Regions from separate parts of the Leclercia sp. LSNIH3 genome, predicted to be linked through region 3. Evidence: predicted binding sites of a transcription regulator. Region 3 holds the regulator's gene; each other region holds the start of a gene.
The links. The regulator CRP, encoded in region 3, controls carbon source genes, mostly activating them, when cyclic AMP is high. The targets are predictions, from matches to a motif close to ATGTGANNNNNNTCACAT.
Positions count from the first base shown of each region.

Region 1 (10,633 bases), 320 kb from region 3:
GAGACGCCGGAGAGCGCCTGCATCAGCTCGGTACGCCCGGCGCCCACCAGCCCGTAGAAGCCGAGGATCTCACCTTTGCGCAGGGTAAAAGTGATGTTCGCGAACTCGGTCGGGTGGCAGAGATCCTGCACCTCCAGCACGATATCGCCTTTTTCGCATTCCACCTTCGGGAAGGTCTGGGTAATGGCGCGGCCCACCATCATCGCCACCATCCGCTCTTCGGTGATGTCATTGATGGCCCCCGCGCCGACAAACACGCCGTCGCGCAGAATGGTGTAGTGATCGGCCAGTTCAAAAATCTCGTCGAACTTATGCGAGATAAACAGGATCGCTTTCCCTTCCTGCTTTAAACGCTCCACGATCTGATAGAACTCAAGGATTTCGTGCTGGGACAGGGCCGCCGTTGGTTCGTCGAGAATAACGACCTGCGCGTCAAACGACAGCGCCCGGGCAATTGCGACCATATGGCGCTGGGCGATGCTCAGGGTTTTCAGCGTCGCGCGGGGGTCAATCTGCACCTCCAGACGGGTGAGGATCGCCTGCGCCCGACGGTGCATCTCCGGGCAGTCGAGCTTTTTGAAAATGCCTTTATACAGATACTGACCGACAAAAATGTTTTCGGTGACCGACAGCTCATCGAACAGGACGGTCTCCTGGTGAATCGCGGTGATGCCCACCTTATGCGCCGAGTCGGGGGTCGGCAGCTGTATAGGAATGGCTTTGTAGAGGATTTCGCCCTCGTCGGGCTGGTAGATGCCGGTCATCACTTTGACCAGCGTCGATTTGCCCGCGCCGTTTTCACCGATCAGAGCGGTGACTTTGCCGGGCCAGAGTTCAAGCTGCACGTTCTCAAGCGCGCGTACACCAGGGAAAACCTTGGTGATGCCATTGAGCGCCAGTAATGGGGTCATGATAGTTCTCCACTTGTATCCCTCTCCCACAGGGAGAGGGAAAAGGAATCAGAAGATTTTTGAGAACTTATCAATGTTGCTGGCATCGTAAACAAACGGCTCAGCCATTGCGCCGCTGCCGTCGGCATCCAGCTTCACTTTGCCCAGTTTGCCCATGCTGGCTTCTTCTTTGGTCGCCGTGCCTTTCACCAGATCATCCGCTAAGTAAGTCGCGGCATAACCGAGGTCGATCGGGTTCCAGATGGCGAAGCTCTTACTGGCACCGGATTTCACCGCGCCCGCCATTTCAGATGGCAGGCCGAGGCCGGTCACGTACACTTTGCCGATCTTGCCCTGATCTTTCACCGCCTGCGCTGCCGCCACAATGCCGACCGACGACGGAGAGACGATCACTTTCAGATCCGGGTAGGTTTTCAGCAGGCCGACCGCTTCGCGGTAGCTCTTATCCGACAGATCGTCGCCATAGGCCACGGTCACCAGATTGACGGACGGGTACTGTGGCAGCACCTTTTTCATCTCGGCAATCCAGGTGTTCTGGTTGGTGGAGGTCGGCGTAGCGCTCAATACCGCCACATCGCCTTTTTCCACGTTCAGCGCTTTCAGCGCTTCGGCCGCCAGCTTGACGTTAGTCTCGCCAATCAGCGCGTTATTGGAAGGGTTAAGGTGGATCTGGCGCCCGGCTTTCGCCACGCCGGAGTCCCACGACACCACTTTGATCCCGCGCTGCATCGCTTTTTTCAGCACCGGCACCACGGCATCAGGATCGTTGGCGGAGATGGCGATCGCATCCACCCCCTGCGCGATCAACCCGTTCAGCACTTCGATCTGGGCTTCGGCGGTGGTGGTGGTTGGGCCGGTATAGATCACTTTAACATCACCTAACTCTTTGGCTGCCTCCTGGGCACCCACGTTTGCCGCTTCGAAGAAGCCATTACCTAACGATTTCGCCACCAGGGCGATTTTAACTTCAGCTAAAGCAGAACCGGACAACGCCAGGGCGGCAACGGTGAGGATCAAGCTTGTCTTTATTTTCATTGCTTTTACTCCACTTAATGAGGTGATTTGTGTAGGGATTGCAGGTGTAGCTTCGCCCCGTCTCAATGAGCGGGGCGCGATGTTCTTATTTGTACAGATCTAACGCGGACTGCATCGGGTTGACGCCAAAGCGTTTGCCCAGCGCAATCAGTTCTTCCCGGGTGATGGTCTGCTTCATGCCACCCATCGAATAGACTTTTACCAGCACTTCGGCAGACTTCTCGGCGGTGTCGATCAGACCAAAGGTTTCATCAAGCGTCGGGCCGCTGCCGAACACGCCGTGGAACGGCCACAGCACCAGCGAGTGTTTTTGCATCTGAATCGCCGTGGCTTCGCCGATTTCATCCGTACCGGGTACCATCCACGGCAGAATGCCCACGCCATCCGGGAACACCACCAGACACTCGGTGCTGCCTTCCCACAACTGACGGGTGATAACGTCGGTGTTGTTCTCCAGCACGAAGGTCAGGGCAATCAGGTTGGTGGCGTGGCAGTGCATAATCACGCGATCTTTCCCGCCGGTGACTTTGATACGCTCACAGTGGGAGAGGAAGTGGGACGGCAACTCAGAGGTTGGCACCGCTTCGTCAGTCAGCCCCCAAAGAATGTGGTAGCCCGCGCCGTCGCTGTCCACTTTTACCACCCCTAAATTCGCGGTGGGATCAAGCTGGACGTTGCGGAAGAACTTGCCGGAACCGGTAACGATAAACGGCGTATTGGCGAGCAGCGGCATCGGCTGGCTCAGGGCGATGTAGCGCGGTTTGACGTGGAAGTCGGCTTCATACGGGGCGATATCCGCTTCGTCCAGGCGCAGCGTCAGGTTGCCGCCGTTGCGCTCGTCCCAGCCTTTCAGCCAGGCGTCGGAGGTGGCTTTAATCATGCCCTGGACGAACCAGGCGTCGATAATGGTCTGCATAGTCTTTCATTTCCTGTTAAATCGGGGTGGGGTTTCCCCTCACCCTGACCCTCTCCCCAAAGGGGCGAGGGAATGGTGTGATCCCGCTCCGTCAGGGAGAGGGCAAGGACGAGGGTTGTCTTACCCGCGTTGGCTCAAAATCTCTTTCTCATACGCCCGGACGTTATCCAGCCACTGGCTGCCCGCCGGGGCGTCGTTGCGCTGGCAGTACATCTCCCATACCGCCTGCCATGGCAGTGATTTTTGCTCCTCCAGCAGCGCCAGACGCGCGGTGTAATCGCCCGCGGCTTCCAGCGCACGCAGTTCGGCGGTTGGCTCCAGCAGGGCGCGCAGCAGGGCTTTCTTCATGTTGCGGGTACCAATAACCCAGGCCGCGATGCGGTTGATGGAGGCATCAAAGAAGTCGAGGCCGATGTGCACCCGGTCGAACAGGTCATGGCGAATAATCTCGCTGGCGATGGCCTGGGTTTCGTCATCCAGCAGCACCACGTGGTCGCTGTCCCAGCGTACCGGACGGCTAACGTGCAGCAGCAGGTGCGGCACATAGAGCATGGCGGCTGAAATTTTGTCGGAGATCACTTCTGTCGGATGGAAGTGGCCGGCGTCCAGGCACAGCGCGGTCTGACGGCTGGTGGCGTAACCCATGTAGAATTCGTTAGAGCCGACGGTGTAGCTCTCGGCACCAATGCCGAACAGCTTGCTCTCCACGGCGTCGATGTGGTGCGCCGGGTTCAGCTTTTCGCTAATCACTTCATCCAGCGCCGCCAGCAGACGCTGACGCGGGGCGAGGCGGTCCACGGTGATGTCTTTCATCCCGTCCGGGATCCAGATGTTCATCACCGATGGCGTGCCCAGTTGCTCGCCAAAGTACGCCGACACGCGGCGGCTGGCCTTCACGTGGTCGATCCAGAACTGACGAATTTCGTCATCGGCGTGGGCGAGGGTAAAGCCGTCGGCGCTCAACGGATGCGAGAAGCAGGAAGGGTTAAAATCCAGCCCCAGCTTGTTGGTTTTCGCCCACTCGACCCAGTTCTTAAAGTGTTCCGGCTTGATGGCGTTGCGATCGACCGGCGTGTCGGACTCCAGATAGATAGCGTGCAGGTTAAGGCGTTTTGGCCCCGGGATCAGGCTCAGGGCCAGCTCCAGATCGGCCCGCAGCTCGGCGGCGTTACGCGCCTTGCCCGGATAGTTACCTGTGGCCTGGATGCCGCCGGTCAGCGCACCGCCTGGGTTCTCAAACCCGGCGACATCATCGCCCTGCCAGCAGTGCATAGAGACGGGCAGACGGTCGAGCTGACGCAGAGCCTCCTCGACATCCACGCCCACGGCGGCGAAACGCTGTTTAGCCAGTTCCCAGGCTTGTTCAAGTTGAGTGGTCATGCGCAAAGCTCCTTAGTCGGTCGTTGTTGCTGAAACTGCGTGCGGTAGCGGGCAATCTCATGATCGGGATGAGGGGTAAAAGTGGTCAGGCCGTAATTGCCGGTCACCACCTGACGGAACTGGTCCACGTCGGCCAGCTCGTCGAGGGTCACCAGCTGGATGCCAATATTGCCGAGAGTGGAGGCCTCAACCGGCCCGGCTAACACCGTGATGCCGCAGGCGTTGGCGCACAGTTGGTTGAGCAGATGGTTCTGGCAACCGCCGCCAACAATGTGCAACTGGCTGAACGGCTTGCCGCGCAGGGTCGCCAGCTCGTGCAGCACCTCGGCATACAGCAGGGCGAGGCTGTCGAAGATGCAGCGCGCCAGGTCGGCGGCGCTCTCCGGTACGGGCTGGGCGGTCTCGCGGCAGGCGGCCTGGATCTCGGCGCTCATATTGGCCGGGTTGATAAAGCGATCGTCATTGGGGTTGATCAGGAAACGGCACGCCGGAAGGGTTTCCGCCTCACCGATCAGGGCGGTCAGGTCGCTGATGCGTTGCTCTTTCAGCACCCGCTGCAGCAGCCATAAGCCCATTATGTTTTTCAGCACCCGGTAGCGGCCTTCGGCGCCGCCTTCGTTGGTAATATTCGCTGCCAGCGCGGTATCGCTGGTGTAGGGCGTTTTGCTCTCAAAGCCCATCAGCGACCAGGTGCCGGAGGAGAGATAGGCCGCATCCTGAGAGGCCAGCGGGGCGGCGATAACCGCGCTGGCGGTGTCGTGGCTGGCGACGGCCACCACCGGGATAGCGTTCTCCTGCGGGCATGTCCAGTGACCGATCACGTTGCCCGGATGGGTCGGGGTGCCAAACCAGTCGCGCGACGCACCCGTCCAGTTGAGCAGGTTCTCGTCCCAGGAATCGGAATTGATGTTTACCAGCTGGGTGGTGGTGGCGTTGGTATATTCCCAGTTCATCTGGCCGGTGAGACGGTAGCTGAAGTAGTCGGGGATCAGCAGGGCATGGGCGACGTTCGCCACCAGCTCCGGCTGCTGTTCCACCAGGGCGCGCAGCTGATACAGAGTATTAAATGGCAGAAACTGAATGCCGCTGCGGCCATAGATTTCGGCTTTCCCGAGCTGCGCCAGCGCATGCGCCATCACCCCGTCGGTGCGGCTATCGCGATACGAGACCGGCAGGCCAACGCGGTTACCGTTGCCGTCCAGCAGGACGTAATCCACGCCCCAGGTGTCGATCCCGATGCTGTCGATGTGAATGCCTTCTTCACATACCTTATTTAGCCCGGTACGGATCTCCGCTTCCAGAGTGTCGATATCCCAGCAGTCAAAACCGTCCTGTTTTTGCAGGCAGTTCACGAAACGGTGGATTTCGCGCAGCTGAAGGGTGCGCTGCTCGCGATGGTAGCTCGCCAGCATTACGCGGCCGCTGGATGCGCCTAGATCGACAGCCACACAATGGCGAAAAGTCATGGTCCGGTCCTTCCTTTAGTCATTACCGGACAGTGTAAAAAAGGGAAGCGTCGGCGACCTTCTTACCACTGACAGCGCATTTCAGGCGCTGGCAAGAAAGCAAAGATGAACGTGAGGAAGTTCACATTTTCCGCTAATAGCGCGGCTCTCAGGGGATGTGACGGTGGGCGCATTTCCAGATCTTTCCCGCCTTTTCTTGAAAAAGCGACAGGCTTTGCGCCATTTGCTGTCGAAAATTTAAGGTCAGCCGGGAAACCCTAAATTACTATTTTGAGAACTTTTATCATCTGGTGACCCGTTATGACCGTACTGCACAGCGTGGATTTTTTCCCTTCAGGCCACTCGCCTGTGGCGATTGAGCCGCGGCTGCCCCAGGCTGCGTTTCCAGAACATCATCATGATTTTCATGAGATTGTGATTGTGGAGCACGGTACGGGTATCCATGTTTTTAACGGGCAGCCTTACACTATCAGCGGCGGCACGGTGTGCTTTGTACGCGACCATGACCGGCATATGTATGAACATACCGATAACCTGTGCCTGACCAACGTGCTGTATCGCTCCCCGGAAGCGTTCCAGTTTCTGTCAGGGCTGAACCAGCTGTTGCCTCAGGAGCAGGACGGTCACTATCCGTCGCACTGGCGGGTAAACCAGGCCACGCTACAGCAGGTGCGCCAGCTGGTCAGCCAGATGGAGCAGTCCGAAGAGGGGCAGACTACCCACGCCCTCGCCAGCCGCGAGATCCTGTTTATGCAGCTGCTGGTGTTGCTGCGTCGTGGCAGTCTGGTGGACGGGGCGGCGGATAACGACGCGCGGCTCAACCAGTTGATGGCGTGGCTGGAAGATCACTTCGCCGAAGATGTCTGCTGGGAGACGCTGGCAGATAACTTTTCCCTGTCGCTGCGCACGCTGCATCGCCAGCTGAAGCAGCATACCGGGCTGACGCCCCAGCGTTATCTCAACCGGCTGCGCTTAATCAAAGCGCGCCATCTGCTGCGCCATACTGACGAGAGCGTTACCGATATCGCCTATCGCTGCGGTTTTGGCGACAGTAACCACTTTTCGACCCTGTTTCGCCGGGAATTTGACTGGTCCCCGCGCGACATTCGCCAGGGCCGGGATGCGATGCTTCAGTAACGCGAGGAAAATCACCGTTTTACTGCCGCAAAGCGGGTAATAATGTCAGGTTATTCACCGTTGAGGTTGTGATGTGGCCGGACAGTTGATTCTTCGCAGAGCTGATTTTTTTGCCTCCACCGCGCAGGCCGTCGCGGTGGCGGACCGCTATCCGCAAAATGTCTTTGCCGAACATACTCACGATTTTGGCGAACTGGTGCTGGTGTGGCGCGGTAATGGCCTGCATGTCCTCAACGATCGCCCTTACCGCATCACCCGGGGCGACCTGTTTTACATCCGTGCGGAAGACAAACACTCCTACGCCTCGGTCAACGATCTGGTACTTCAGAACATCATCTACTGCCCCGACCGACTGAAGCTCAACGTCGACTGGGCGGCCAACATCCCTGGTTTCCTCAAAGCGGGCAACACCCCGCACTGGCGGCTGGGCAGCAACGGCATGACGCAGGTGCGCCCGGTGATTACGCAACTGGAGCAGGAGAGCCTGAAGACCGATCCCCACGCATTCGATATGGCCGAGCTGCTGTTTGCTCAGCTGACGATCATGCTCAAACGCTACCGTTACGCCCCGGATAATCCGGCCGCCAGCGAGCCGGAAGCGCTGCTGGATAAGCTGATCACCGCCCTGGCGGGCAGCCTGAACCGCAGCTTTGTGCTGGAAAAGTTTTGCGAGCAGGAGCAGTGCAGCGAGCGTGCCCTGCGCCAGCAGTTCCGCACCCAGACCGGCATGACGGTAAACCACTACCTGCGCCAACTGCGGATCTGCCATGCGCAGTATCTACTGCAACATACCGAGTTGCTGGTCAGCGAAGTCGCCATGCAGTGCGGCTTTGAGGACAGTAACTACTTTTCGGTGGTGTTTAACCGTGAAGTGGGGATGACCCCGGTTCAGTGGCGACACCGCAGCCATAACGCCGCGTAATAGATTGTTTGCTCCCCCCTGCGCATCACCGCACGCCCCGCCAGATCAGTCACATAACGAAAAGTTATAACCTTATTAAAACTACGGCATTGATAAACATTTTCAATATCATTTAATTAACTATAATGAACCAACTGCTTACGCGGCATTAACACGTTTGCCGCCCGACAATAATGGAGATGATTATGAGCTATACCCTGCCATCCCTGCCGTACGCTTACGACGCCCTTGAGCCGCATTTCGACAAGCAGACGATGGAGATCCATCACACCAAACACCACCAGACGTACGTTAACAACGCCAATGCGGCGCTGGAAAGCCTGCCAGAATTCGCTAGCCTGCCTGCTGAAGAGCTGATCACCAAACTGGATCAACTGCCAGCTGACAAGAAAACCGTTCTGCGTAACAACGCTGGCGGCCACGCTAACCACAGCTTCTTCTGGAAAGGCCTGAAAACCGGCACCACCCTGCAGGGCGACCTGAAAGCCGCTATCGAGCGCGACTTCGGCTCCGTTGATAACTTCAAAGCTGAGTTTGAAAAAGCCGCTGCTACCCGTTTCGGCTCTGGCTGGGCGTGGCTGGTACTGAAAGGCGACAAACTGGCTGTGGTTTCCACTGCTAACCAGGACTCCCCGCTGATGGGTGAAGCTATCTCTGGCGCATCCGGTTTCCCAATCGTGGGCCTGGACGTGTGGGAACACGCTTACTACCTGAAATTCCAGAACCGTCGCCCGGACTACATCAAAGCCTTCTGGGACGTGGTGAACTGGGACGAAGCAGCAGCACGTTTCGCCGCTAAAAAATAAGGTTGCAAAGCCGTCTGTGAGAAGCGAGTCTGATGACTCGCTTTTTTTATACCCACAATCTGCGTAAGGAGCCGCGATGAATTATCCCGTTAACGTATTTATCGGAAAAATAAAGGATTATGAAGGCAGCCGCCCGAGCGCGATTGCTAAACTGCAGGTTGACGGCGAACTCTCCCTCACCGAAAAAGGGCTGGTGGGCGATGAGCAGGCGGAAAAGAAAATCCACGGCGGGCCGGATCGGGCGCTGTGCCACTATCCGCGCGAGCACTATGCATTCTGGGCCAGCGAATACCCTGACCAGGCCGGGCTTTTTGTCGCCCCGGCATATGGCGAAAACCTGTCAACCGAAGGGCTGACCGAGAAGAACGTCTTTATCGGGGATATCTTTCGCTGGGGCGAGGCCCTGATCCAGGTCACTCAGCCGCGGTCTCCCTGCTTCAAGCTCAACTTCCACTTCGGTATCAGCGATATCGCTACGCAGATGCAAAATGCCGGGAAAACCGGCTGGCTGTATCGGGTGATTTTGGCAGGGAAGGTCGAAACGGATGCGCCGCTGACGCTGGTCTCTCGCCTGAGCGATGTGTCGGTGTATGACGCCTGTGCAATCGCCTGGCATATGCCGTTTGATGATGAGCAATATCACCGTCTGCTGTCGGCGGCGGGGTTATCCACCAGCTGGACCAGAACCATGCAGAAGCGGCGACTTAGCAACAAGATCGAAGATAATTCGCGGAGATTGTGGGGGAAGTAAGCCGGGTAAGACGGAGTCTCCACCCGGCTTTTTGCCTCTGCGCCTGTTACTGCCCGGTAGCGCTGCGCTTACCGGGCTTGCAACATAGAGTCAGCGTAAAACTAAGAACGCTTGTGCAACGGTAGCCAGAGCGTTAATCGCAAGCCGCCCAGTGGGCTGTCATCGGCTTTCACCCAGCCACGGTGCTGCTGCATCGCGGTTTCGACAATCGCCAGACCCAGCCCGGTGCCGCCGGATTCACGGTCACGCGCCTCGTCGGTACGGTAGAACGGACGGAAAATCTGCTCGCGATCTTCCGGGCTGACGCCAGGGCCATCGTCATCAACGTTGATGGTGATGCCGTCTTTGTCCACCGAGAACGCCACCTCGATTTTGGTATGCGAATAGCGCAGGGCGTTACGTACGATATTCTCCAGCGCGCTTTCCAGCGTGTTGGGGTTACCGTACAGCGGCCATGGGCCTGGCGGGAAGTTGACGGTGAAGGATTTCCCCATCTGCTCCGCTTCGAATGCCGCGTTATCCAGCACCTCATGCCACAGGTGATTGGCTTTCACCGTCTCGCTGACCAGCGCGTTTTTCTGCTGATTGCGGGACATGACCAACAGGTCATTGATCATGCTGTCCAGACGATGCGCTTCGGTTTCGATACGCTCCAGCTCTTTGCTCTCTCCGCTACGGCGGCGCAGCAGGGCGGTGCCCAGTTGCAGACGCGTCAGCGGGGTGCGCAGCTCATGGGAAATATCAGAGAGCAGACGCTGCTGGGTGGTCATCATCCGCTCAAGCGCCGCCACCATCTGGTTGAAGCTGGCCCCTGCCGCCAGGAACTCCTGTGGCCCGGCTTCCAGCTCCGGGTGCTGTCGCAGGTTGCCCTGCGCCACTTCATCCGCGGCGTTTTTTAACTTACGTGCGGGTTTCGCCAGGCTCCACGCCAGCCACAGCAGCAGCGGTGAACTCACCAGCATGGTAACAATCAGCAGCAGCAGCGGGCGGTCAAATAGCAGGTTGATAAAATCGGACTGGGAGTTGCTCGCCGGGCGAATCAGGTAGAGCTGATAGTTATCCTCCCCGTCATTGACGGAGAATGGCCCCACCATCTCTACCCGACCATATTTTTTCTTTTGCGGATGATCGGCGTTATCCGCCTGGCCAATGAAGTTGCGGATAATCTGCATTTCATTGCGGTCTGCCCCGATTACGCGGCCTTCGCTGGTCACCAGCAGCAAGCGTTGTCCCGGCGGCGCCCATTTTTCGATAGCGCGAAACAACCTGCGCCACCACATCAAATCATTGGGCGGATCGATGGCCAGCT
Region 1 covers NZ_CP026387.1:2,523,706-2,534,338, forward strand. Annotated here, with positions in the region: gene C3F35_RS12185 (sugar ABC transporter ATP-binding protein) at 1-911, opposite strand, end outside; gene rhaS (rhamnose ABC transporter substrate-binding protein) at 960-1,946, opposite strand; gene rhaD (rhamnulose-1-phosphate aldolase) at 2,032-2,862, opposite strand; gene rhaA (L-rhamnose isomerase) at 2,983-4,242, opposite strand; gene rhaB (rhamnulokinase) at 4,239-5,708, opposite strand; gene rhaS (HTH-type transcriptional activator RhaS) at 6,009-6,845, shown strand; gene rhaR (HTH-type transcriptional activator RhaR) at 6,919-7,767, shown strand; gene sodA (superoxide dismutase [Mn]) at 7,953-8,573, shown strand; gene yiiM (6-hydroxyaminopurine reductase) at 8,650-9,324, shown strand; gene cpxA (envelope stress sensor histidine kinase CpxA) at 9,426-10,633, opposite strand, start outside.
Region 1: rhaB (rhamnulokinase) is a predicted target of CRP. The motif match lies at 5,818-5,835, and genes of this name have one in related genera.

Region 2 (10,633 bases), 910 kb from region 3:
ACATACAGATTTCGCTGAAATGCGTTTCTCTGCCGCAGACATATGCGTAAAATGTGCGCCACATTGAAGAAGGATAGTGACGTATGCGCATTCATATATTGGGGATTTGTGGCACTTTCATGGGCGGCCTGGCTATGCTGGCGCGCTCTTTGGGCCATGAAGTGACAGGTTCGGACGCCAATGTGTATCCGCCTATGAGCACGCTGCTGGAAAACCAGGGCATTGATCTTATTCAGGGTTACGATGCCAGCCAGCTGGATCCGCAGCCGGATCTGGTGATCATCGGCAACGCCATGACCCGTGGAAATCCATGCGTGGAAGCCGTGCTGGAAAGGAATATTCCCTACATGTCAGGCCCGCAGTGGCTGCATGACTTTGTGCTGCGCGATCGCTGGGTTGTTGCTGTTGCGGGCACGCACGGCAAAACCACCACCGCCGGAATGGCGACCTGGATCCTGGAAGCCTGCGGCTATAAGCCAGGCTTTGTGATCGGTGGCGTACCGGGGAATTTCGAGGTTTCTGCCCGCCTGGGCGACAGCCCGTTTTTTGTCATCGAAGCAGACGAATACGACTGCGCCTTCTTTGATAAGCGCTCTAAATTTGTTCACTACTGCCCGCGCACGCTGATCCTCAACAACCTTGAGTTCGATCACGCGGACATCTTCGATGACCTGAAAGCGATTCAGAAGCAGTTCCACCACCTGGTGCGTATCGTGCCGGGCCAGGGGCGCATCATCCTTCCGGAAAACGACGTCAACCTGAAGCAGACTATGGCGATGGGGTGCTGGAGTGAGCAGGAGCTGGTAGGCGAGCAGGGCCACTGGCAGGCGAAAAAGCTCACCAACGACGCCTCCCAGTGGGAAGTGCTGCTGGAGGGTGAAAAAGTCGGGGAAGTCCACTGGGGGCTGGTGGGCGAACACAACATGCATAACGGCCTGATGGCGATTGCCGCAGCCCGTCATGTGGGCGTACTGCCTGCCGATGCGGCGAATGCGCTGGGATCGTTTATCAACGCCCGCCGCCGTCTTGAACTGCGCGGCGAAGCCCATGGCGTGACGGTGTATGACGATTTTGCCCATCACCCGACGGCGATCCTCGCAACACTGGCTGCCCTGCGCGGCAAAGTGGGCGGCACGGCACGCATTCTGGCCGTACTGGAACCCCGCTCCAACACCATGAAAATGGGCGTTTGCAAAGACGATCTCGCGCCGTCGTTAGGCCGTGCGGATGAAGTCTTCTTGCTGCAGCCGCAGCATATTCCGTGGCAGGTCGCAGAAGTGGCCGAAGCCTGCGTCCAGCCTGCGCACTGGAGTGCCGATGTGGATACGTTAGCGGAGATGGTGGTGAAAACCGCGCAGCCTGGCGATCACATTCTGGTGATGAGCAACGGCGGGTTTGGTGGGATCCATCAGAAGCTGCTGGATGGGCTGGCAAAGAAAGCAGAAGCGGCAGTGTAATCTTTTCCCTCTCCCTGAATGAGAGAGGGAACATTCACCCCCTCGGCCCGTTGGGAAGAGGGGGAAAATAACGCGGTTTTTAACCTTCGGCTTCCGCCAGCTCGCGCAGATACTGGAAGATCAGACGCGCAGACTTCGGCGGCTTATTCCCTTCTTTCTCTTTCCTGGCATTACGGATCAGCGTACGCAACTGCTGGCGGTCGGCGTCCGGCCACAGGTTCAGTACCTCTGCGATGGCGTCATCGCCATTATCAATCAGACGATCGCGGATCTGTTCCAGCTTGTGGAACAGGGCAACCTGCTGGTTGTGGCGGTTTTTCAGCTTATCGAGCGCCTGGCGAATAGGCTCTACGTCGCGCTGGCGCAACATTTTACCAATCAACTGAAGCTGGCGGCGACGGCCCTCTTTCTTGATACGCTGTGCCAGTTCGATGGCGGCACGCAGATCGGGATCCAGCGGGATTTTATCCAGCGCGTTCTTACCCAGTTCTACCATTTCCGCACCAAGCTGTTTTAACTCTTCGGCGTCGCGTTTAATTTCACTTTTACTGACCCAGATGATCTCATCATCTTCGTCTTCGATGTCATCACCGGGAACGTCGTCGAGCCAGTCTTCGGGCTGCTTAGTCATGTCAGGCTCCTTAAAAAAAGAGGCTAATCTTACCAGTTTAGGCGCGTACTGAGAAACGGTTCTCTGTTAGACTTCAGCTAACTACACCTTACATTATGGCATTTACGATGAAAGTGATCTCACAAGTTGCAGCGCAGCGTAAAGCACTGGAAGAAGCTGTCTCCATGGCTCTGGAGCTGGCGTCAGCGAAATCCGACGGGGCAGAAGTCGCCGTCAGCAAAACCACCGGTCTGAGTGTCAGCACCCGCTATGGCGAGGTGGAAACCGTTGAATTTAATAGCGATGGCGCGTTCGGGATTACTGTATATCACCAGAACCGTAAAGGCAGCGCCTCCTCCACCGACCTCAGCCCGGATGCCATTGCGCGCACCGTGCAGGCGGCGCTGGATATCGCCAGCTACACCTCCCCGGACCCTTATGCAGGCGTCGCAGACAGAGAATTACTGGCCTTTGAGGCCCCGGATCTGGATCTGTTCCACCCGGCAGAAGTGACCCCTGGCGAAGCCATTGATTTCGCGGCGCGCGCTGAACAGGCCTCCCTTAATGCCGATAAGCGCATCACCAACACCGAAGGCGGCAGCTTTAACAGCCACTACGGCATTAAAGTTTTTGGCAACAGCCACGGCATGTTGCAGGGCTATAGCTCTACCCGTCACTCGCTTTCCAGCTGCGTGATTGCGGAGGAGAACGGCGATATGGAGCGTGATTACGCCTATACCATTGGCCGTGCGATGGGCGATCTGGCGTCGCCAGAGTGGGTGGGGATGGAGTGCGCAAAACGCACATTGTCCCGGTTGGCTCCACGAAAATTGTCTACCATGAAAGCACCGGTTATTTTTGCCAATGAAGTGGCGACCGGGCTGTTCGGGCATCTGGTCGGGGCAATCGCAGGGGGCGCGGTATACCGTAAATCGACCTTCCTGCTCGACGCGCTGGGCACGCAGATCCTGCCGGAATGGCTGACCATTGAAGAACATCCGCACCTGCTGAAAGGGCTGGCCTCTACGCCGTTCGACAGCGAAGGCGTGCGCACGGAACGTCGCGATATCATTAAAGACGGCATCCTGACTCAGTGGCTGCTGACCAGCTACTCCGCGCGCAAACTGGGGCTGCAAAGCACCGGCCATGCGGGCGGCATCCACAACTGGCGTATCCCTGGCCGCGGCCTGAGCTTTGAGCAGATGCTGAAAGAGATGGGCACCGGGCTGGTGGTAACAGAGTTGATGGGCCAGGGCGTCAGCGGCGTAACCGGTGACTACTCCCGCGGGGCGTCTGGCTTCTGGGTCGAAAACGGTGAAATTCAGTACCCGGTGAGCGAAATTACTATCGCCGGCAACTTAAAAGATATGTGGCGCAATATCGTGACGGTAGGCAACGATATCGAAACGCGCAGTAATATCCAGTGCGGATCGGTGCTGTTACCGGAGATGAAGATCGCCGGCCAGTAATACCCGCCATTCTTCACGCTGCAGATGCGTTGGCAGCGCGCGTTCATCCCGGCACTTACTCTGTAAGCTCCCGGGCGTTCACGCGCTTGCCGCGTTACTCGGCCCTTTGGGGCCAGCGCGCGCGCTGTTCAGGGCACAAGTGCCTTGTCCTGCAACGCGAATTATTCAGGGTATTCGTCGGTTTTTTTAATAATAAAAAAGGAAGTGAGCAATGCGTAAAAATCTGTTAGCTATCCTCGCAGCCTCAACGCTGGTATTGAGTACGTCGGTCTTTGCCGACCTGGAAGACAATATGGACACCCTCAGCGAAAACCTGAAGGTGGTGCAGAAAACGGACAATGCGGCGGAAATGAAAGGCGCACTGACCAAAATGCGTGCCGCCGCGGTGGACGCGCAAAAAGAGACGCCGCCGAAGCTGGAAGGTAAAGCGGAGAACAGCGCGGAGATGAAAGATTACCGTCACGGGCTGGAGACGCTGGTCGGGCAGATTGACGGCGCGCTGAAGCTGGCCAATGAAGGCAAAGTAAAAGAGGCGCAGGCGGCGGCCGATGGATTTGTGACCACACGTAATACCTATCACAAAAAATATCGTTAATGGGTGCCTGAGCCGTACGTCCTTGATACACTCATAAAATGCAGGGGGATTGCTCTCCCCCTGCATAATAGCTCTACTCCTTGCCAGAGCTGCAATCCAGTCGGGCAGTCACTTCCAGTGAACCGTTGCGATAGTGAATTTCGCAAAGGGTTCGACGGGTTATCAGCGTCAGCAAAATTGCTGTTATTGCGGCAATCGTGGCGACTCTGATAATAAGTTGTGTGCGTTTCATGGATGCCTCCTTGCTTCTTAAGCGGGTAAGGCAGCGAACTTCACGTGTTAGGACGTGTTGTTTCGGGCCCCATCCCTGATTTTTATTCAGGTGGGGCTTTCCACTTCCCGTCCCATGCATGAGACGGTCAGTCTCAAGCACCCGCAGCCACTCTACCCAATCCCCATAAGAAAACCTTATCCAGCTCACATTTCTACGAGTCTGCTCGTAAACTTTTTCACTTCCACCACGCCGCTTTTCCCGTTCAGGAGCGTGATATTCATCACGTAAAACCAGCGGAAAATCATCATTGAGCCTAATTATGTGGCACAGATCACTGGCGCCGCTCTCCTTTCCACTTCGAAGTGGAAAACAACTCGCTACAAACCAGCAACAGCCAGCGTTAGTTTTATCCCAGAGCCAATAACGGGGTAATACGAGTGATTAACGGAACGGTAATAAACGACACTGGAGACCAGGCGGCGCAAACTGAACAGCTGGCCGACACCATGCTCAAGCAGACGTTCACGCTGCTTAGTCATCACCACATTATCCCCAATGCCGTTCAGGAGCAGATGCTGACCTCCCACGTTCGCGCCATGGCGCACCGGTCAGTGACCGGCGAGCCGCTGCCGGAGGTTGAGGCTGACCTGTTCGACGAAATTTCACCTGAATCAATGCAGCTTGCCCGGGACGTCGTGGCGCAGTTTGGCAACCTTCCTGATGAAGAAGCCTGGCTGCTCTCCGTTCACTTTGAAGTCGCAAAAGACAACCTTTAAGGAGTACATCATGGAACAAATTACAGTCGTTATCGGCGATCGCCTGGGTAAAGGTCAGAAGGTTGCAGCAGGCGTTGAAAAAGCAGGTGGACGCGCCGTGGTGGTGCCAGGCATGGCGGCAGACATGAAGCTGGGCGATGTGATGAAAGCGGAAAACGCGACCTTCGGCATCTCCTTCTGCGGCAGCGGTGGCGCAGGTGCTATCACCGCGCAGACCAAATATGGCTACAAAGCGAAGTACGGCATGCGTTCCGTGGAAGAGGGCGTGACCGCCATCAACGAAGGCTGCAACGTGCTCGGTTTTGGCTTTATGGATAAAGAAGAGCTGGGTGAGCGTCTGGTCCAGGCGTGGCAGAAGAAGCACGGCGCATAAGCATGAAAGAACAGTTCACCACCACGGTGAGAGTAAAAGGCAAGGGTGACGCCAAAGCGCGCGCCTTTGCCGACGCGCTGAACCATGTTCAGGCCGCGGTGATGAAAGCATCACCGCATATCTTACTGCGTATTGAGCCACAGGATGTGCAGGTTGTTCAGGCGCAAGAAGCGGTGCGTAAAGAGGCGTTTCTGTTCTTCTTTTTGCGCCGGGAAAGACGCACCTACAGCGTGGAGCTGGATGTGACCGTCAACGTGACTGCCATCAATCTGGACCAGGTGGACTTTGTCACGCAACGCTGATTCTTACTAATAGGGCAGACTAATGTTCCTGATAATTTTAATAAAATCGCTCATCATCGGCGGCCTGGTTGGCGTCGGCGTTGGTGCCGGGGCTGCACGCATGTTTCATGCGCCTACCACACAGGGTATGGGCGCGTTTCGTACGTTGGGGGAGCTGAACTCCTGTGAAGGGGATCCGGCGTCTCACTTCTCCTTTGGGTTAGGCTTCTTCTTCAACGCCTGGGCCTCGTCGGTGGCGGCGGGTTCCTTCACCCAGGACGTTGACCACCGCATCATCCCGAACTGGGGTGCCGCGGCGCTGATGATCAAAAACCGCAACGTCGGCGAGACGCTGCATGATCCACGCAAAATGGCGATAGCCTGCGGCGTGATCGGCATGCTGGTCGTCACCTTCCTGAACCTTACCGCCTCTTCCGTACCGGCAGCCCTTCAGGTCACCGCCGTGAAGGTACTGGTTCCGGCGGCGAACCTGTTGGTGAACACCGTGATGCCGGTGATCTTCTGGCTGGCAGCCATCGACGCGGGCAAAAAATCCGGCTTCTGGGCCACCGTCTTTGGCGGCGCGGCGCAGCTGATCATGGGTAACGCCGTACCGGGTCTGGTGCTGGGGATCCTGATTGGCAAAGGCGTGGAAGAGAGCGGCTGGAACCATGTCACCAAAGTGATGATGGTCGCTATCGTAGCGCTGTTTGTGCTGAGCGGCTTCTTCCGCGGCTTCGACATGAAGATGATTGAATCCTTCCATCTGACCGTGCCGAACTGGCTCGACATGATCCACAACTCGCTCAGCGGCAAGTAACAGGAGCCTCTAAATGGAACAGAATAAAGGTTTTTGGTATGCCGACTGGTCGTTCCCGATCTTCGTTGGCCTGCTCTCCTCCGGCGTCTTCGCCGGGACACACATGTACTACCTCTACGGCATTGGCGCGTTTAACGAAGTGGCCTTTGTGGCGATGCTGAAAGCGGGCATCGATACCGGTGCCTACGGCGCAGTGGCGGCGTTCGGTGCCAGCTTCCTGTTCGCCCGTATTATCGAAGGCTCCCTGGTGGGGATCCTCGATATCGGCGGGGCGATCCAGACCGGCGTAGGCCTCGGTGTGCCGGCGCTGCTGCTGGGGGCGGGCATCATGTTCCCGGTGACCAACTTTGTCGCCTCGCTGGCGACCGGCCTGGTCATTGGTCTGGCGATTGGTTACGTCATCATCCTGGCGCGTAAGTTCACCATCAATCAGAGCAACTCCACCTACGGGGCTGACGTGATGATGGGAGCGGGTAACGCCTCCGGCCGCTTCCTCGGGCCGTTGATTATCCTCAGCGCGATGACCGCGTCGATCCCCATCGGCATCGGTTCACTGTTGGGCGCACTGCTGTTCTATATCTGGCAGAAGCCGATTACCGGTGGCGCCATCCTCGGTGCAATGCTTTTAGGCTGGCTGTTCCCGGTCGCCCTTTAATACCCGCGGGCGCTCAGGCGCCCGCCTTATCAGGAGAACCCCATGTTTGATTTACTCCTGCGCCGTGCGCGCCTCACCGACGATACCCTGACCGATATCGCCATTCAGGACGGGAAGATCGCGGCGGTTGGCGACATCACCGATCCCGCACACCGTACCGTTGAGTTGAACGGTGACACTTACGTCAGCGCGGGCTGGATTGACTCCCACGTCCACTGCTACCCGAACTCCCCGATTTACCATGACGAGCCGGACAGCGTGGGCATTGCCACCGGTGTCACTTCCGTAGTGGACGCGGGCAGCACCGGGGCAGATGACGTGGACGACTTTTACAACATTACCCGCAAAGCCTCCACCGAGGTGTTTGCCCTGCTGAACATCTCCCGCGTCGGGCTGATTGCCCAGAACGAACTGGCCAATATGGCCAACATCGACGCCGATGCGGTGAAACAGGCGGTACAACGCCATCCGAATTTTATCGTCGGCCTGAAAGCACGCATGAGCAGCAGCGTGGTGGGTGAAAACGGCATTACCCCGCTGGAACGCGCCAAAACCATTCAGAAAGAGAACGGCGATCTGCCGCTGATGGTGCACATTGGCAACAACCCGCCAAACCTCGACGAAATCGCAGAGCTGCTGAGTTCCGGCGACATCATTACCCACTGCTACAACGGCAAACCGAACCGCATTCTGACCCCGTCCGGCGAGCTGCGCGCCTCCATCACGTCTGCCCTGAAGCGCGGCGTGCGGCTGGACGTTGGCCACGGTACGGCGAGTTTCAGCTTTGAGGTGGCGAAACGCGCCATTGCGATGGGCATTCTGCCGCACACCATTAGCTCGGATATCTACTGCCGCAACCGCCTCAACGGCCCGGTTGGCTCGCTGGCGAGCGTGATGTCGAAATTCCTCGCCATCGGCATGTCGTTGCCGCAGGTGATTGAGTGTGTCACCGCGAACGCCGCCGACGGCCTGCGCCTGGCCCATAAAGGCCGCATTCAGCCTGGCCTCGACGCCGACCTGACGCTGTTCACCCTGAAACGCCAGCCCACGCTGCTGGTGGATGCTGAAAACGACAGCCTGCAGGCCGAACACATTCTGGTGCCGCTTGCCGCGATCCGCGCGGGCAAGGGCTACATGACCGAACAAGGGAGCACGGAACATGCCTTCAATTTTTGAGAAGTACAATTTAAAACAGGTGATTAACACCTCCGGGCGCATGACCGCGCTCGGCGTCTCTACCCCGCGCCCGGAAGTGGTGCAGGCGGCCATGGACGGTATGAACCAGTATTTCGAGATGAAAGATCTGGTCAACAAAACCGGGGAGTACATCGCGAAGCTGCTGGACGTGGAAGGCGCGACCGTCGTCTCCTGCGCCTCGGCGGGCATCGCCCAGTCGGTGGCGGCGGTGCTGGTCAAAGACAGCGACTGGCTGCTGGAAAACCTGCACGTGACCCCGATTGAAAACAACGAGATCGTCCTGCCGAAAGGCCATAACGTCAACTTTGGCGCGCCGGTCGGCACCATGGTGGCGCTGGGTGGCGGCAAGCTGGTGGAAGCCGGTTACGCCAACGAATGCTCCGCCGATCAGCTGGCGGCGGCGATCACCCCGCGCACCGCGGCGATCCTTTACATCAAATCCCACCACTGCGTGCAGAAAAGCATGCTCAGCGTCGAGCAGGCGGCGGTTGTGGCGCGTAAGCACGAGCTGCCGCTGATCGTCGATGCGGCGGCAGAAGAAGATCTCCAGACTTACTACCGTTCCGGTGCAGATCTGGTGATCTACAGCGGCGCGAAGGCGATCGAAGGGCCAACCAGCGGCCTGGTGATCGGCAAAACCCAGTACGTGGAGTGGGTGAAACGCCAGACGGCGGGTATTGGCCGCGCCATGAAGGTGGGCAAAGAGGGCATTCTCGGCCTGACCTGCGCCATCGAACACTACCTGACGGCGACCAAAGAGAGCGGCGACGAGATGGTGGCGAAGATGACGCCATTTATCGATGCCCTGAATACTCTGAACGGCGTCACGGCTCGCGTGGTCTGGGACAGCGCCGGTCGCGACATCGCCCGCACCGAGATTAAGTTCGACGAAGCGACTACCGGGGTCGGCACTGGCGACCTGGTAAGCGCCCTGAAGCAGGGCGAGTACGCGATTTACTTCCGCGGCTACAAGGCCAACGAAGGGATCATCGAAGCCGACGTGCGTAGCGTCAGCGCAGACCAACTGAATATCGTCTATCGCCGCATCAGCGAAGTATTAGGCCAGGAGAAGAAGGCATGAAACTGACCCCCAATTTTTACCGCGACCGCGTTTGCCTGAACGTGCTGGCCGGATCCAAAGCCAATGCCAGCGCTATCTATGAAGCGGCAGAAGGTCATGTGCTGGTGGGCGTGCTCTCTAAAAACTACCCGGACGTGGACAGCGCCGTAGCGGATATGCGCGAATACGCGGCACTGATTGATAATGCGCTCTCCGTGGGCCTCGGCGCGGGGGATCCGAACCAGTCGGCGATGGTGAGCGAAATCTCCCGCCAGGTGCAGCCGCAGCACGTCAACCAGGTCTTCACCGGCGTCGCCACCAGCCGTGCGCTGCTGGGGCAAAGCGAGTCCGTGGTTAACGGCCTGGTTTCCCCGACCGGCACCGTCGGCATGGTCAAGATCTCCACTGGCCCGCTGAGCAGCAAGGCGCCGGACGGCATCGTCCCGGTGGAAACCGCCATTGCCCTGCTGAAGGATTTCGGCGGCAGCTCGATCAAATACTTCCCGATGGGTGGCCTGAAGTGCCGTGACGAATACAAAGCGGTGGCGGAAGCCTGCGCCCGTCACGACTTCTGGCTGGAGCCGACCGGCGGTATCGATCTGGAAAACTACGAGGAGATCCTGCAGATCGCCCTGGACGCAGGTGTCAGCAAGATCATCCCGCATATCTATAGCTCGATTATCGACAAAGCCAGCGGCGATACGCGCCCGGAAGATGTGCGCACGTTGCTGGAGATGACGAAGAAGCTGGTGAAATAATAAAAACCTTACCCCTCACCCTAACCCTGTCCCCACAGGGGAGAGGGAACGATTACTCCCTCGCCTCAAAGGGGAGAGGGAACGATTATTCCGTCGCCCAAAGGGCAGAGGGCACGATTACCCCCTCGCCCCTATGGGGAGAGGGCTGGGGTGAGGGGAAACAAACCGCACACACCTAAAGGAGCCACCATGCATACCCGTAACCTGCTTGTCGCTTCACTCTCTTTACTTGCCACCGCTGCCGTTGCCCAGACGCAGTACGCCTGGGTGGGCACCTACAACCCCAACGGCGAAGGGCTGTATCGCTTTACCGTCGACCCGCAATCCGGCGCGCTCGCCAACAAAACCCTGGTGAGCAAACTGCCGAA
Region 2 covers NZ_CP026387.1:1,933,673-1,944,305, reverse strand. Annotated here, with positions in the region: gene mpl (UDP-N-acetylmuramate:L-alanyl-gamma-D-glutamyl-meso-diaminopimelate ligase) at 84-1,457, shown strand; gene yjgA (ribosome biogenesis factor YjgA) at 1,537-2,088, opposite strand; gene pmbA (metalloprotease PmbA) at 2,184-3,536, shown strand; gene cybC (cytochrome b562) at 3,748-4,131, shown strand; gene C3F35_RS09385 (Hok/Gef family protein) at 4,205-4,363, opposite strand; gene C3F35_RS09380 (glycine dehydrogenase) at 4,783-5,121, shown strand; gene C3F35_RS09375 (SFCGS family glycine-rich protein) at 5,132-5,494, shown strand; gene C3F35_RS09370 (DUF4312 family protein) at 5,497-5,796, shown strand; gene C3F35_RS09365 (DUF4311 domain-containing protein) at 5,819-6,595, shown strand; gene C3F35_RS09360 (DUF4310 family protein) at 6,609-7,250, shown strand; gene C3F35_RS09355 (amidohydrolase/deacetylase family metallohydrolase) at 7,293-8,426, shown strand; gene C3F35_RS09350 (DgaE family pyridoxal phosphate-dependent ammonia lyase) at 8,410-9,528, shown strand; gene dagF (2-dehydro-3-deoxy-phosphogluconate aldolase) at 9,525-10,265, shown strand; gene C3F35_RS09340 (lactonase family protein) at 10,455-10,633, shown strand, end outside.
Region 2: C3F35_RS09380 (glycine dehydrogenase) is a predicted target of CRP. The motif match lies at 4,665-4,682, and genes of this name have one in related genera.

Region 3 (10,633 bases):
ATCTCCATGGCGCGTACTGCCGATAAAGACAGCGCGACCAGCCAGTTCTTCCTCAACGTGGCCGATAACGCTTTCCTCGACCACGGCCAGCGTGATTTTGGCTATGCGGTATTTGGTAAAGTTGTGAAAGGCATGGATGTGGCCGATAAAATTTCTCAGGTGCAGACTCACGATGTGGGTCCGTACCAGAATGTGCCGACAAAACCGGTAGTTATCCTCTCTGCGAAAGTCCTGCCGTAATCCCTGATGACGCGGGCAAGCAATGCCCGCGTTGCCTTTACCTTCCTGCGAAACCGTAGTTTGCTGCTTATACTTGTGGCACACGAGCGCAATCAGGGAGGTAACAGGTGAAAAAGCTCACTGACAAACAAAAATCCCGTCTCTGGGAACAACAGCGAAATATCAATTTCCAGGCCAGTCGCCGCCTTGAAGGGGTCGATAGTCCGTTGGTCACCCTCAGCGCAGATGAGGCGCAACGCCGTCTTGAGGAGTTAGGGGGGCAGCATGAGCGATAAATACGGTAACGATCGCGATCCCTATCTCTACCCCGAACTGAATGTGATGCGTAACCGGCTGGGCATTCGCCAGGCCGAGCGGCTCGCTCAGGCGGCATATGAATTTACCGCACTGCGCGCCGCGACCCTGAGCCTGGGGCCGCTGTTACGCGGGCTGCCGCACCTGTGCGCCATTCACCAGCATCTCTATCAGGATATTTTTGACTGGGCGGGTGATATCCGCGAAATGGATATTTATCAGGGGGATACCCGATTCTGCCACTTCGCCTATATCGAAAAAGAGGGCAATGCCCTGATGCAGGATCTGGAGGAGGAGGGGTATCTCGTCGGGCTGGAGAAAGCAGATTTTATTAACCGCCTCAGCCACTACTACTGTGAAATCAACGTCCTGCACCCGTTCCGCATCGGCAATGGTATTGTTCAGCGCATCTTCTTTGAGCAGCTGGCGATCCACGCGGGCTATCAGCTCGACTGGCGCGGTATCGACCCGGAAGCGTGGGCGCAGGCCAACCAGAGCGGTGCGATGGGGGATTTGAGCGCGCTGAACACAATCTTCAGCAAAGTGGTAAGCGAAGCCCGGGAAACTGAGTAGAATAGGGCGGCCATTTTTTCGGGAGCCGCCATGATTCTGCTGATTGATAACTACGATTCTTTCACCTGGAACCTGTACCAGTATTTTTGCGAGCTGGGGGCAGAGGTGGTGGTCCGGCGCAACGACGTACTTTCTCTGGAAGATGTCGCGGCGCTGAATCCACAAAAGATCGTTATCTCTCCGGGCCCTTGCACGCCGGATGAGTCCGGGATCTCGCTGGCGGTGATTAAGCACTATGCCGGGAAAGTACCGATCCTCGGCGTCTGCCTCGGGCATCAGGCCATTGCCCAGGTCATGGGCGCAACCATTGTCCGCGCCGCGAAAGTGATGCACGGCAAAACCGCCCCGGTGACCCACAACGGTACAGGGGTGTTCTCTGGCCTGAATAATCCTCTGACCGTGACCCGCTATCACTCTCTGGTTATCGACCCGCCAACCTTGCCCGACTGCTTTGAGGTCACCGCCTGGAGCGAGACCCGGGAGATCATGGGTATCCGCCATCGCGAATGGGATCTGGAAGGGGTGCAGTTCCACCCGGAAAGCATTCTGAGCGAACAGGGCCATCAACTGCTGGCTAATTTCCTCCATCGTTGATTTTTAGTTGCCATAAAGTGATTTTTTAAGCATATTTCGTGATTATATTTTCACTTCTGCTTCTTGCTTAAAAAAGGGTGGGGTTACATGGCAACTGAACAATCTGCAATTACGCGCGCAACATTCGATGAAGTTATCCTGCCAATTTATGCACCGGCTGAGTTTATCCCGGTGAAGGGGAAAGGCAGCCGCGTCTGGGATCAGCAGGGTAAAGAGTACATTGATTTTGCGGGCGGAATTGCGGTGACGGCGTTAGGCCACTGTCACCCGGCGCTGGTCGAGGCGCTCAAAACTCAGGGTGAAACCCTGTGGCACACCAGCAACGTCTTCACCAACGAACCGGCGCTGCGTCTGGGGCGTAAAATTATCGACGCCACCTTTGCCGAGCGCGTGCTGTTTATGAACTCCGGCACCGAAGCCAACGAAACGGCCTTTAAGCTGGCGCGCTACTACGCCTCCACCCGCCATAGCCCGTTTAAAACCAAAATCATCGCCTTCCATAACGCTTTCCATGGCCGGTCGCTCTTTACGGTGACCGTGGGCGGCCAGCCTAAATATTCCGACGGCTTTGGCCCGAAACCAGCCGACATCATTCACGTGCCGTTTAACGATCTGCATGCGGTGAAAGCAGTGATGGACGATCACACCTGTGCCGTGGTGGTCGAGCCGATTCAGGGTGAAGGCGGCGTGATGGCGGCGACCCCGGAGTTCCTGCAGGGGCTGCGCGAGTTGTGCGACCAGCACCAGGCGCTGCTGGTGTTTGATGAGGTGCAGAGCGGCATGGGGCGTACCGGGAATCTGTTTGCCTATATGCATTACGGCGTGACGCCAGACATCCTGACCAGCGCCAAAGCGCTCGGCGGTGGTTTCCCGGTCAGCGCGGTGCTCACCACCCAGGATATTGCCTCGGCGTTCCACGTCGGCTCTCACGGCTCCACTTACGGCGGCAACCCGCTGGCGTGTGCGGTGGCAGGGGCGGCGTTCGATATCATTAATACGCCGGAAGTGTTGAGCGGTGTGATGACGAAGCGCGAGCAGTTTGTGAAACACCTCCAGCAGATCGATGCCCGGTACGATGTGTTCAGCGATATTCGCGGCATGGGGCTGTTGATTGGCGCCGAGCTGAAGCCGCAATACAAAGGCCGGGCGCGCGATTTCCTCTACGCCGCCGCCAGTGAAGGGGCGATGGTGCTCAACGCCGGGCCGGACGTAATGCGCTTTGCGCCGTCGCTGCTGGTGGAAAGTCAGGATATCGATGAAGGGATGACCCGCTTTGCACAGGCGGTGAAGCGCGTGGTGCAGCCGTAAGGGCGCTGCGTTTATCCTCATCCTCTCCTGCACGCAGAGGGCGCATATATAAAAAACGGTAACCTGGGGGTTACCGTTTTGCGTTTAATGCGGTGTTCGTTTCAACCGCCGGATCAACCAAATCCCATGATGCGGGCGCTGACGCCATGCCACTGACGAAATGGTGTGCATGGTGTTCAGATGCCCGAGGGTGCGCTGCAGATGTTGTTCCAGCGTGCTCATAGGACCGTAGGTCATGGTTTCGGGGGCTTCCAGGATATTCTCATCGCCGCTTTCGCCCGGTGAATCATACTCCAGACGCTGCTGGCAGCGTTGAAGGGCAATTTCACACGATTGCAGATAACGCTGCGCCAGGTCCGGCGTCAGCATCGTATGCTCCCGTGCCAGGGTCGTCATCGCGTTGATATGCTCAACGATAAACTGACTGTGGGTCACCCACAGCTTCATATCTGCCAGATATGCCGAGTTGAAGCCCGGCTCCTGCATCGCCTGGTTGAGTGAGTTGAACAGCGCGTTGTGCGCCTGGTTGATCTTCATGCGCTGCCAGGCCAGCGGCGTCGGCTGCGGATCGTCGCTGAGGATCAGGCGGATGGCTTCCTGATCGGCCTCCAGTGCATCATGGGCATTCTGGCGCAGCAGCCCGCTCTGCCACTGTGGCCACAGCCAGACCATTCCACCGAAAGCAATCAGGCAGCCAATCAGGGTATCGGCCAGCCGGGCGATAATAAATTGCTCGCCGTTCAGGGTCAGCAGTTGCAGGGTATATACCGCTGTGACCGTAAAGCCCACCGTCGCCCAGCCGTAGCTCTTGCGAATGATCAGGTAGCTCACCAGGGTCACTATCAGCATTCCGGCAAGGGTATAACCTTCCGGGACGTGTAAGTGCAGGGTCACGCCCGCGATGATCAGCCCCACCATGGTGCCGGCCGCCCGGTGAAGAATACGTACCCGCGTCGCGCTGTAGCCGTTTTGCGTCACCAGCAGCACGGTCATTAGGATCCAGTAAGGTTTCGGCAGGTGCAGCGCCATGCCCATCAGGCTGGCGATACTCAGCATCACGCTGATGCGCGCCGCATTACGCAGGGCGGCAGACTTCAGCGACAGATAGCTTTTGAGGGCGGGGAACAATGGCAGGCGTTTCTGTTTGTCGGCCATCAGATCGCGCGGATAGAGCGGGCGTTGCGTGCGCAGAACGCGGGCAATACGGCTGAAGTGCCAGGCGCAGAACTGGCCCACCGGGTTATCCGGGTGCTGACGGGCGATTTTCTCCAGCGCGCCAAGCTGCTTGTCCATGGTAAACCGGGTGGGATAACGATGATAGAGAATATCGTCAGCCAACACCCGCAGGCGTGCCGCAACGGTCTGCGCGTTCCAGCGTATCACCGCTTCGGCGTGGCTGCGCTCCACCAGCTTCTGCACCTCCTTCGGGTGATGCAGGCTGACCGAGATATGCTCCTGCAGATCCAGCCCCACCTGGAAGGTGCGCAGCAGGCGTTTGTATTCGTGATTTCTGTTGGCCGCCAGCATATGCAGCTGCTGATAACAGAGGCTGATCAGATCGACCACCTTCTGCTGGCGAGCCAGCAGCGGCGGCAACGATTTTTCAGGGTCGGTATGCTGCGTCAGCAGGGTGTATTTTGCTTCGCAATAATCGGCCAGCTGCTGATAGAGCACGCTCAAGGATTCCCGCAGCGGTTGTTCGCGCCACATCCAGAACCAGAACCAGTTAAACAGCCCGTACCAGAGGGTGCCCAGCGTATAGAGCAGTAGCGGCTCCCAGACCGGCATGTTCCCCGCCAGGCTCAGGGTAAAGATGGCCGCAATCAGCGAGGCGGGCAGCAGTCGGGCATGCAGGGCACTGATCTCTGCCGTGACCCCTAACGTCATCGCCAGCACGGTCAGAATGAGGGGCAGCGGAATATCGCGCGCCAGCAACAGCTGTACGGCCAGGCTACAGCCGGCAAACAGGCAGCCGCCAATAGTCAGGCGTTTAAAAAAGCGTTTATGCGGTGTGTCCAGGCCAGCAATGTTGCAGCAGGCAGGAACGAGGGAGAAGAGCAGGCCGTGTTGCAGATCGCCGAGGATCAAACCTACAGCCACAGGAAGACACAACACCAGCGTTTGCCGCAGTGCGTAGTTAACTTCCGGGTGATAAATGAGCCTGCGCCACATGGGTGATAGAGACAAAAACGGCGTGTCATCATGCGATGTCACGCCGTTTTAGCGGAATTAACGTGTTCCGTAAACCACGATGGTTTTACCGTGGGCAGAAATCAGGTTTTGATCTTCCAGCATTTTCAGAATACGGCCTACTGTCTCACGAGAACATCCGACGATCTGACCAATCTCCTGACGGGTAATTTTAATTTGCATACCGTCCGGGTGGGTCATGGCGTCTGGCTGTTTCGCCAGGTTCAGCAGGGTCTGAGCAATGCGGCCTGTTACGTCGAGGAAGGCGAGGTTACCCACTTTCTCGGACGTGACCTGCAGACGGCGAGCCATCTGCGAAGAGAGGCGCATCAGGATATCCGGGTTAACCTGAATGAGCTGGCGGAACTTTTTATAGGAGATCTCAGCCACTTCACACGCGGTTTTTGCACGGACCCAGGCGCTACGCTCCTGTCCTTCTTCAAACAGGCCCAGTTCGCCGATGAAATCTCCCTGATTCAGGTAAGAGAGGATCATCTCTTTGCCTTCTTCATCTTTGATCAGCACTGCCACCGAGCCTTTGACGATGTAATACAACGTTTCCGCTTTTTCACCCTGGTGAATCAGCGTGCTCTTCGATGGGTACTTATGAATATGGCAATGAGACAAGAACCATTCGAGAGTCGGGTCTGTTTGCGGTTTGCCAAGCACCATGCGCTGTTATCCTCTGTTATAAGCTGGCTCCAGAGTCTGGCTATGTACCTGTACTCTGGGGTTGCAATCGAATTCTTCCCCTTGCCTGGGGTCTGGCCTGCACAATAATTAGCAGCCTGTAATGTGTGATGTCCTCTGCATACATGTGCAACGTCAATGTATTACTGTAGCATCTCGACTGTTTTAGCATAGCTTTCGCCGCCTGTCTCCTGGTGTCTCGCTTCAGCTTGATGCAGGTCGACTTCCGTTGTCAGAATTGTTACTGACGCGTAATCTGTCAGGAAAAATGCAATCCTGGAGTTAATTAAAATGCAAGCACGTGTGAAATGGGTCGAAGGGTTAACGTTCCTTGGTGAGTCGGCTTCCGGGCACCAGATTTTAATGGATGGCAACTCCGGCGACAAAGCGCCAAGCCCGATGGAAGTTGTCCTGATGGCGGCAGGCGGATGCAGCGCGATCGACGTGGTGTCGATCCTGCAAAAAGGACGTCACGATGTGACCGACTGTGAAGTTAAGCTGACCTCAGAGCGTCGTGAAGAGGCGCCGCGCCTGTTCACCCATATCAATCTTCATTTCGTGGTCACCGGCAAACAACTGAAAGACGCTGCGATATCCCGCGCGGTGGATCTCTCTGCGGAGAAGTACTGTTCCGTAGCGCTGATGCTGGAGAAAGCGGTCAACATTACCCACTCGTATGAAGTGATCGAGGCGTAAGCCCCGGATAAAACGCCGGGCGGCACGTCGTTTGCCCGGCCAGTAGGTTTCTGTAGGCCCGTTAGCGTAGCGCCACCGGGCGACACAGCCTCAGTCGATCTTCTTCCCTTCCATCAACCGCTGCACCAGCGGCATCATGATTAACTCCATCGCCAGCCCCATCTTCCCGCCCGGGACCACCAGCGTATTGATGTGCGAGATAAACGAGCCCTGTAGCATCGCCAGTAGCCAGGGGTAATCGATATTGTCCAGATTGCGGAAATGGATCACCACGAAGCTCTCGTCCAGCGAAGGGATGCCTTTAGCGGCAAAGGGGTTCGAGGTGTCCACGGTCGGGACGCGCTGGAAGTTAATGTGGGTGCGGGAAAACTGTGGCGTCAGGAAGTTAATGTAATCCTCCATGGAGCGCACCACGGAGTCCATCACCGCCTCGCGGGAATGGCCGCGTTCGCTGGTATCCCGCGTCAGCTTCTGGATCCACTCCAGGTTGACAATAGGCACGACCCCCACCAGCAGATCAACATGGCGCGCCACGTCGTGATCCGGCGTGACTACCCCGCCATGCAGGCCTTCGTAAAAGAGGACGTCGGTCGGTTCCGGCAGCGGCTGCCAGGGGGTAAAGGTGCCTGGCACCTGGTTCCAGGGCACCGCTTCGTCATAGGTGTGCAGGTATTTGCGCGACTGGCCGGTGCCGCTCCGCCCGTATTCGGCGAAGGTTTGTTCCAGCAGGCCAAAGTCGTTCGCTTCAGGGCCAAAATAGCTGATGTGTTTGCCGAGATCGCGCGCCTTACGGATGGCCATGTCCATCTCAGGACGGGTGAAGCGGTGAAAGCTGTCGCCTTCCACTTCTGCGGCACGCAGATGCAGCTGGGAGAAGATCTTACGAAAGGCGAGGCTGGTGGTGGTGGTACCCGCACCACTCGACCCTGTAACGGCAATAACCGGATGTCTGGCAGACATAGCAACTCCCTGAATGGAAAGAGGTCGCGGTTAACCGCGAAATTGATTGCGAGGCATGATGTTGACGGTTTCGTGCAGCTCTGACCATACCACCAGCACCTCACCGCTTTGCAGCTGGCGCCTGATATCGGCCACCTTCTGCTCAAGCGAACGTTCCTGTTCACCATAATCGGTGCCTTCGCGTAACACAAAGCTTTCAATCAGATTATCCAGCGTTTCGGGAGCCAGATCTTGCCAGGGAATAATCATCTTATCGGTTCCAGGTATGTGGTCAGCCAGTCCGGGATACGCGTTTCCAGCCACATCTTCGGACGACGTAGCGTGCCGCCGACAAAGCCCACGTGCCCGCCATGTTCGGTCAGCTGATACTGCACGTTCGCGGGCAAAAACTCCTGCGCGGGTATCGAATGATGATCCATAAAAGGATCGTCTTTAGCATGAATAATCAGCACCGGTTTGGTGATCTTACTCAACAACGGCATGGCGCTGCACTGGCGATAGTAGTCAATAGCATCGGCAAACCCGTGAATTTTGGCGGTGATCAGATCGTCAAATTCGCGCAGGCGACGCACTTTCTTCAGCTGTCGCAGACTGACCGGCAGCGTATCCGGGTAAGCTTTTAGTTTGCGTGCGGCATTGGCTTTGAGCAAGTTCAGCAGATAGCGCTGATAAACGCGCGAGAAGCCCTTATCCATATGATAGCTGCAGTGCTCCAGCATAAAGGGGGCGGAGACGATGGCGGCGGCATCCAGCGGAACCGTGTCACCCTCTTTTGCCAGCAGGCAGGCGAGCATGTTTCCTCCCAGCGAATAGCCCACTGCCGCCGTCGGGGCCGGGCCGTGGGTCTCTGCCAGCCAGCGCAGGAACCAGGTGCCATCTTCCGTTTCGCCGGAGTGGTAGATGCGTTTCTGGCGATTGGGTTCACCGCTGCATCCTCTGAAGTGCATCACTACACCCAGCCAGCCACGCGCTTTCGCCGCCTGAATCAGGCCGTGAGCGTAGGGGCTGTGCAGACTGCCCTCCAGACCATGAAAGACCACCAGCCGGGGTTTGTGCTGTGCCTGCACCGGGTCTTCACTCCAGGCTAAATCAACAAAATCATCATCCGGCAGGTCAAGGCGCTGCCAGACGGGGGTAAAAAGCACTTTACGGCGGATGAGGCGCGGCAGCATGGTCTGCAGGTGTCGATTCGACACGCCCCGCATGGGGACAAAAGTCGCGCTCTCGTCGGGCGTAAAGTTAAATTCGGATGGAATTGTCTGCGTCATAACGATGTGATGTTAACTCTTTTCAATTGTTCACTATACCTTCCGAATCGGCTCCTGTTTATAAAAAGAGACGCAGGCCTGAGATTTCATCCCCCTCGCGGCGCACCTTTTTCTGCCCTTAGTCTGTTGTTTAACAGCAGGTAATGATCCTGATCACAATTTATCACCTTCATTATTACTCTCAGGCTAACGATTCTGTTCCAGGCTTAATTGATGGCTTTATCACCAGAGAGCACACTTAACTCAGCGTTAAGCAAATCTAAAGATGTGCTGAATCAGGAGGTTAACAATGTTATCAGGGCAAACGCCAGCCCGGAGCTGGAATACGCGTCGCACTGAAAAAGCGCGCCGCCTGGCTTCCGTCCCGGTGCAGGGCAAGGTACTGCCAACAGGCGACCTTGTCGCCATGCTGGAAAAACTGATCGCCCCAGGCGACAAAGTGGTGCTGGAAGGGAATAACCAAAAACAGGCAGATTTTCTTTCACGAATGCTAGCCGAAGTGAACCCGCAAATCGTTCACGACCTGCATATGATTATGCCGAGCGTCGGTCGTAGCGAGCACCTGGATATTTTTGAGAAGGGCATTGCCCGCAAACTCGACTTCTCTTTCTCCGGTACTCAAAGCCTGCGTATTTCGCAGCTGCTGGAAGACGGGCAGCTGGAGATTGGTGCCATCCACACCTACATCGAGCTTTACTCCCGCCTGTATGTTGATCTGTCGCCAAACGTGGCGCTGATTGCCGGTTTTAAAGCGGACCGTAAAGGGAACCTCTATACCGGTGCCAGTACCGAGGACACCCCGGCGCTGGTCGAAGCCGCCGCCTTCCACGATGGCATCGTCATCGCGCAGGTGAACGAGCTGGTGGACGACGAGTGCGATCTGCCGCGCGTGGATATCCCCGGCTCCTGGATTGATTTCGTGGTAGTGGCTGACAAGCCGTTCTTTATCGAACCGCTGTTTACCCGTGACCCGCGTCTGATTAAGCAAGAACATATCCTGATGGCGATGATGGCCATCAAAGGCATCTATGCAGAACACCAGGTCCAGTCGCTGAACCACGGTATCGGCTTCAACACCGCCGCCATTGAACTCCTGCTGCCTACCTACGGTGAACAGCTCGGCCTGAAAGGCAAAATCTGTAAACACTGGACCCTGAACCCGCATCCAACGCTGATCCCGGCTATCGAAAGCGGCTGGGTGGAGAGCGTGCACTGCTTCGGCGGTGAGCTGGGTATGGAAGAGTACATTCGTGCCCGCCCTGACATCTTCTTTACCGGTGCCGACGGCTCCATGCGCTCTAACCGCGCCTTCTGCCAGCTGGCAGGCCAGTACGCGGTAGATATGTTCATTGGTTCAACGCTCCAGGTTGACGGCTATGCCAACTCCTCAACCGTCACCCGCGGTCGTCTTTCCGGCTTCGGCGGCGCGCCAAACATGGGGCATGACCCGCACGGTCGTCGCCATGCCACCCCGGCCTGGCTGAACATGATCACTGAACCCGATCCTATGCAGCGCGGTAAAAAGCTGGTGGTGCAGATGGTTGAAACCTTCCAGGCAGGTGTGAAACCGACCTTTGTGGAAAAACTCGACGCCGTTGACGTGGCGAAAGCCTCCGGTATGCCGCTGGCACCCGTGATGATCTATGGCGATGACGTTACCCACGTGCTGACAGAGGAGGGGATTGCTTACCTCTACCGCGCAAAAGATCTTGAGGAGCGTCGTGCCATGGTCGCGGCCGTCGCGGGTATTACCGATATCGGTCTGGGTGTGGACGCTAAACGTGTCGCGGAGCTGCGCCAGAGCGGCAAAGTGGTTTACC
Region 3 covers NZ_CP026387.1:2,843,116-2,853,748, forward strand. Annotated here, with positions in the region: gene ppiA (peptidylprolyl isomerase A) at 1-240, shown strand, start outside; gene C3F35_RS13695 (YhfG family protein) at 348-515, shown strand; gene C3F35_RS13700 (putative adenosine monophosphate-protein transferase Fic) at 505-1,107, shown strand; gene pabA (aminodeoxychorismate synthase component 2) at 1,138-1,701, shown strand; gene argD (bifunctional acetylornithine/succinyldiaminopimelate transaminase) at 1,789-3,009, shown strand; gene C3F35_RS13715 (YccS/YhfK family putative transporter) at 3,094-5,181, opposite strand; gene crp (cAMP-activated global transcriptional regulator CRP) at 5,239-5,871, opposite strand; gene C3F35_RS13725 (OsmC family protein) at 6,181-6,585, shown strand; gene C3F35_RS13730 (phosphoribulokinase) at 6,676-7,545, opposite strand; gene C3F35_RS13735 (YheU family protein) at 7,576-7,794, opposite strand; gene C3F35_RS13740 (hydrolase) at 7,791-8,813, opposite strand; gene mdcA (malonate decarboxylase subunit alpha) at 9,103-10,633, shown strand, end outside.